DNA from 2 places in the Pseudoalteromonas sp. S4741 genome. Region 2 is predicted to be linked to the other one. Evidence: predicted binding sites of a transcription regulator. Region 2 holds the regulator's gene; the other holds the start of a gene.
What was found. The regulator sigma-54, encoded in region 2, starts transcription at its own class of promoters, with help from an activator protein. The targets are predictions, from matches to a motif close to GTTGGCACGNNNNTNGNNT.

Region 1 (3,378 bases), on a different contig from region 2:
GGTTTACTCCTTCGGTAATAATTGCGCTTAAAATAGCGAGGCACTTTAAAACTTCTGTTGAAAGCTTGTTTACGCTGCAAGAGCATGATTAAACCTCGGCAATCATGGTGCTTATATTAAGCATCATGATTGCATCCCTTGAATTGTTAGGTATGATGCACGGCCCTGTTGCTATTGGCGTATTTGCGCTAAAATAAAGCAGCTAAAAAATGTATCTACTCGGAGACTCTACAAGGCATGAAAAAACTGCTAATTTCACCGTCAAAAATGGCGCTAGGCGAACAAGAAAGTCAAATTTACCAAAACATCTTGAAGCAAGCTTCAGAACTAAGCCTAAACCTAATGGCCGTGAAAGTAGAAAACCACCCAGAGGATTTTTTAGGCTGGTGTTATGAGCTACTAAGTGCAAGTAAAGACCGCATAAATTACGACTTACTAGAGCCACAACAACTGCCAGTTTTAAAAAAGCTGCACGACCAGCTAACCTCAGCAATTAGCTTTTTACAGCTAAAAACATTACGGGTAGCACCTTGGCCGGTAGTGAGTATGTTTGTAGAACAACATAAAGAACTGGTGGCACTTGATGAGCAATTACGTTTAACTGCTTATATCTCAGACCTACGTGAACAACCATTAAAAGACATGATCCCTGAAGACTTACTCGCTTTTAGCGGTAAGCACATGGCGTCACTCGACCCGAGTACTTATAACTTTGATGTAGAATGGTTTGCCTCTACAAAAAGTGCTAAAGGCTTTCACCAGATGTTGGCTGACTTGCCAGGTGCATTTGACGATGCCCTGAGCAATATCCCACTTGAGGGTGATGTAGCGCAAAGTAATTACCAACAATTTGTAATTGCTTACTTGAGTGCATTTAATGGCAGTGATGAAAAACCAACACTAGCGCCTGCAACCCGTTTATTAGCAATGCGCCGCCCTGATGTATTTACACCGATTAGTAACAGTCGCTTAGATGCACTTTGCTCCGCACTTGGTATCACCAAATTAAATAATCGTGACTTTGAGCGTTACTGGCAAGATGTAGTACAAAGCATTCACGCTATGTCATGGTTTAAAATGGCCAATGCTGGTAATGAACTAGAAACTCAGTTAGTGGATATTAAAGCGCTAATACCTTGCTTTTTTTATTATGCAGATACGAATACTGCAGATAACTCTAACTACATTAAGCTACTAAATAAACCTACACGTAGCACTTCTAGCAGCAGTAAAGCGCCACGCCGCGGCAAAGAATCGGCTGAAATATTAGTGGACCGCGCCCTTGCTGCTGATGACATCCCAGAGCATATTCGTGCTAAGCGTGATTCTATTATTAGCGAAGTACAAAAAGGCCGTGGTGTAAACGAAACAATTACACTTATGCGTACCATTTTTGGATAAAACGTATATCAAACGCAATTAGCTTTAATAAACTAGCTTAACGTTAGGGTCTGTAGACCTTTCAAGGTTAAATTTTCAAAGGCCAATAGATCCTAATATAGATAGCCTGGTAGCGCTCTAATGGTGCAGCCAGGCTTTTTTTGCACCAGCAGTGTGTTCTTTCCTTACATACTTTTCACAAAGCGTCTTTGCGCATAATTTCAACACCTTGTTTTATAATATAAAATTTATTTTTTATTGAATAAATGGAAGCTGGCACATACAGTGCAATCCTCCCCTGCAGTAACATAATAATACGCCGCCGTTCAAAAGGTTGTAGTCGTTTATAATAAAAAACCTTGGCGTGCAAAATCATACAATGGGAAATGAAACATGCTAAAACTACAAAAAACAATACTCATCAGTGCATTGGCATTAACAGGAATGACATCAACTACTGCATTTGCCGAAGTAACAGCCAATGCAGCCGCTACTTCTAACTACTTATGGCGCGGACAAGAGCAAACTGGGGGCGATGCAGCTGTATCTGGCGGTATTGATTACGCTAATGAATCTGGATTTTATGCGGGTACGTGGGCGTCAAATGCGTCTTGGGCCGATGAAATGACCTACGAACTAGATTTATACGCCGGTTTTGGCGGCGCTATTAATGAAAACGTAAGTTATGACGTAGGTTATATTTATTACGCTTACCCAGATGCGGCATCAGGTGCCGATGCTGATTTTTCAGAAGTTTACGGTAGCATTAGTGTGCAAGGTTTTACATTTGGTGCGGCCGTACTTGCAACATCTGCTGCCAGTGGTGATGGTACTGATTTTGGTGATTCACTGTATTTAAACGCCGATTACAGCTTCGCTGTTGGTAGCAATGGCACTGAAATGGCGCTACACATAGGGCATTACTCAGGCGATTTCATCGGTGATGACAATATCATTGATTATGGCGTATCAGTTTCTAAGGATGGTTTTACCTTTGGCCTATCTGATAACGACATGGACGGCTCAGATGTTAAAGCTTATGTAGCCTACGCTGTCGACTTTAGCTTATAAAAAGAATGTGTTACTTGCTGCAACACTAAGGGCCGAAAGGCCCTTTCTCGTTTTAAATAACTTAACTAGATCTAATCACGCCACACCTTGTTAACAAACCGTTACAATTAATAAATCAACTTACCTCGCTTTTACCTTAGTATATGACTGATAACTATATAGTTCACTATTGAAAAAATCATAAAGGAATAATCATGAAGTCATCTGACGCGCTATCTGCTTGTATCGACATTTTTATCAGCCCAAGCAAGGCTTTTAATGGGCTAAAAGAAGCTAAAGGCTGGTCTTGGCTTGCTTTTGCACTTCTCGCTCTAACCCTTGCAGCCTCTGCTTATACATTTTATACCACTGCAGACTCACAATTTATTTTAGACCAGCAGGTTGCTGCAGCGAGTGTGGATGCCACAATCGGCGAGAAAAAAATGATCCGTCAAAGTATGGAGCAAAGCCTCGATAACCAAGTGTGGTTTGCAATTGGCGGGGGTATTTTCGGCCTTCTTTTTATAAATGCACTCCTATCTGGGTATTACATGTTGATATCTAAGCAAGACCCTGATGCTAATTATAGCTATGGTGCGTGGTATGGTTTTGGTGTTTGGAGCATGATGCCCATGGTTATTTCAAGTTTAGGTGTTGTTGCGCTAGTTCTTACAGCCAGTAACAATGAATTACCTATTAGTTTATTCAATTACGCGTCTATAAATCAGTTATTTCTGGGATTAGAGCTTGGAGATAGCTTCTATAATATGATGGAGAGTTTAAGTATTTTTAGTCTTTGGAGCATAGCTTTGGTTGCTATTGGGTTAAAGTGTTGGACTAATTTCAGCTTTAATAAAGCACTTCTTTTTGCTGCGCTACCGACCATTATCATTTACAGCATCTGGACAATTATTATTGTTGCTTAAAGGAATGTAGGCAAACTTTTCT
Region 2 (3,378 bases):
CGTGTCTCTGAAAAGCGTTTAATTAAGGTTTGATCGTCACTGTCTAAATAAAACACCGTTGGCTTAGTAAAACCAGGTAAATATTCAATGATTTCATTAAACTGTTGCTGCTCTTTAGGTAAATTACGCACATCAACACTTACGGCTATTTTGTTGTAGCTGTCGGAAACACTACGAACAAGAGATGGTAATAAATTTAAAGGAATATTATCTACACAATAATAACCTAAATCCTCAACAACACGCAGCGCAACAGATTTACCAGAACCTGAGCGACCACTTATAATTATTAATTCCATTTATCACCCTTAATTGTTACTACGGTTGACTTACAATTACTTGATACAGCTCATTGTCGGATTTTGCCGCTCGTAATTGCTTACAAAATTCTTTATCGTTGAGCTTTTCTGCTATAGTGGCTAAGGTTTTTAAATGCTGCTTATTGTCACCATCAGGTACAATTAAGGCAACAAAAATGTCGACCGGTCTGTTATCTATCGCATCAAAATTAATAGCCGTTTCGCTCACTAATATAAGAGCAAGAGGCTCTTGTACACCACTCATACGACCATGAGGAATTGCAATTCCTCGACCTATACCTGTACTCCCTAGTTTTTCTCTGGCGGTTAACGCGTTAAGAATATCTTGTTGTGTTAAATAGGGCAGTTTATTGTGAGCCAATTCACTGATAAATTCTAAAATTCTTTTTTTACTATTAAAAAGGACCGCAGCTTTACTGCAGTCCTGACAGATAAGTGAGCTTAATTTCATAGTGTTAGTGTCGAGCAAGTTTCTCTTTGTGTTTAATTACTTGACGATCTAGCTTGTCAATCAGCGAGTCTATAGCGGCATACATATCTTGGTGTTCAGTAGAAGCAAAAATCTCAGCGCCACTAACATGAACGGTTGCTTCGGCTTTTTGGTTTAGTTTTTCTACATCGAGAATAACGTGCACATTCGTTATGTGATCAGTGTGCCTCTGTAACTTCGAAAATTTACTATTTACGTAGTCTCTAAGCGAGTCGGTAATATCTACATGGCGACCAGTTAAATTCAGTTGCATAAACATTTTCCTCTTTGTTGTACGCCTTAAATCAAACTTTTACGTTGATTTGACGGGGGAATAGCTAGAGATTCGCGATACTTTGCAATAGTTCTCCTTGCTACTTTAATTCCTTGCTCAGCCAATATATCTGCAATTTTACTATCACTCAATGGTTTAGCTGAGTTTTCTGCAGCGATTAATTTTTTAATTAATGCGCGTATTGCTGTCGATGAACATTCGCCACCATTTTCAGTGCTTACATGGCTTGAAAAGAAATATTTAAGCTCAAAAATACCGCGTGGTGTGTGCATGTATTTTTGCGTAGTAACACGTGAAATAGTCGATTCGTGCATTTCTACCATTTCGGCCACGTCATTAAGTACCATAGGCTTCATCGCCTCAGGACCATGTTCAAAAAAGGCCTGTTGTTGTTGCACAATACAGTTAGTTACTTTAAGCAGTGTGTCGTTTCTACTTTCTAAGCTTTTTATAAACCATTTAGCTTCTTGTAAGTGTGAGCGAATAAACTGGCTATCGCCGCTTGATTTAACCGTACGCGACATAGCTGCATATTGGCTGTTTACCCTAATTTTAGGCATGCTATCTGGGTTTAGTTCAACCACCCAACGGCCTTTCACTTTTTTAACCGACACATCAGGAATAACGTACTCAGACTCTTCTCTAACAATAGTGTCAGCGGGTTTTGGGCTAAGCGTGTGAATTAACGTCATGACTTCTTTAAGCTCATCTTCTTTGAGCTTAGTTTTTTTCATTAACGTGCGATAATCACGCGCAGCCAGTAAGTCAATGTGATCGGTTAAGATCATTTTTGTTTCGTTTAAAAAAGGCGTGTCTTGGTCAAACTGATTTAGTTGAATACACAAACACTCTTGTAAACTACGCGCGGCTATTCCTACCGGATCAAATAACTGAATACGCTTTAAAACGGCTTCTATTTCATCAAGTTCAACTTCATCTTCTATGTCGTTTTCTTGATTAAAACTTTCTAATATTTCTTCACAGCTAAGGGTTAAAATACCAGAATCGTCCACAGCTTCTACGATTGCAATCGCGATGGCTTCATCTGTTGGGCTAAATGGCGTCAGTTGCAATTGCCACATTAAATATTCATGCAGCGTTTCAGTTGAAGAGCCTTGATAAATTGATTCATCTTCAGGCATTGGTCCCGAGGAAGAGGCAGGTGCTGCGCTCATGTATTCATCCCATGTAACATCCATTGCCATATCATCGCTAATGGTGTCTTTGGTCATGGCTTCGCCGCTATCTTGCTCATATTCGCTAGGTTTTTCATCAGCTGAAGCACTTAGCGTTGATTCATCGGTATCGGCTTTTTGTTCGTTTTTACCCGCAGCATCTTCACTGTAATCTTGTTCTTCAACTTCAAGCAAGGGATTACTATCGAGTGCTTCTTGAATTTCTTGCTGGAGATCCAATGTACTGAGCTGCAATAAGCGAATTGCTTGTTGCAACTGTGGAGTCATTGTAAGTTGCTGGCCCATGCGCAGCTGTAATGATTGCCTCATTTATCTCTAACAATCCTTTTAAATTAGTATGATTAATCTTAGCAGATGCTTAGTGGAATAACACACATATTAGAGCTTGAACTGCTCGCCCAAATAAACATCGCGTACTGTTTTATCGTTTAATACATATTCTGGAGTGCCTGATGCAATTAACTCCCCATGAGAAACTATGTAGGCTTTTTCACAAACATCAAGTGTTTCGCGGACGTTGTGATCTGTAATCAATACGCCAATTCCTCGGTTTTTAAGGTGCTCTATAATCTTTTTAATATCTAATACAGAGATAGGATCAACCCCTGCAAAGGGTTCGTCTAGTAGTATAAATTTAGGATTTGCTGCTAATGCTCGCGCAATTTCAACACGGCGACGCTCACCACCTGACAGAGCCATACCTTGGCTGTCACGAATATGCTGAATACTAAATTCATCAAGTAAATTATTTAAGGTATCTTCACGTTGTTGCTTATTGAGCCCTTTACGTGTTTCTAATATAGCCATTAAGTTTTGATAAACCGTCAGCTTTCTAAAAATAGATGATTCTTGTGGTAAATATCCTATCCCTAGGCGAGCTCGACTGTGCATTGGTAATAAAGTGATATCTTGATCATCGATTGATATTTTACCTTTATCGCTCGGTACAAGGCCTACAATCATGTAAAAGGTCGTGGTTTTACCTGCGCCATTGGGGCCAAGTAAGCCGACAATGCTGCCTGCTTCAACTTCTAGACCAACGTTTTTCACCACTTCACGGCCTTTATAGCTTTTCGCTAATAGCTCTGCTTTTAATGT

Region 1: CWC30_RS00080 (TorF family putative porin) is a predicted target of sigma-54. The motif match lies at 1,653-1,671, and genes of this name have one in related genera.

The regions. Positions count from the first base shown of each region.
Region 1 covers NZ_PNCN01000001.1:19,062-22,439, reverse strand. Annotated here, with positions in the region: gene CWC30_RS00090 (helix-turn-helix transcriptional regulator) at 1-92, shown strand, start outside; gene CWC30_RS00085 (hypothetical protein) at 238-1,401, shown strand; gene CWC30_RS00080 (TorF family putative porin) at 1,774-2,451, shown strand; gene CWC30_RS00075 (YIP1 family protein) at 2,646-3,356, shown strand.
Region 2 covers NZ_PNCN01000063.1:13,674-17,051, forward strand. Annotated here, with positions in the region: gene rapZ (RNase adapter RapZ) at 1-299, opposite strand, end outside; gene ptsN (PTS IIA-like nitrogen regulatory protein PtsN) at 319-771, opposite strand; gene hpf (ribosome hibernation promoting factor) at 776-1,063, opposite strand; gene CWC30_RS10600 (RNA polymerase factor sigma-54) at 1,090-2,589, opposite strand; gene lptB (LPS export ABC transporter ATP-binding protein) at 2,659-3,378, opposite strand, start outside.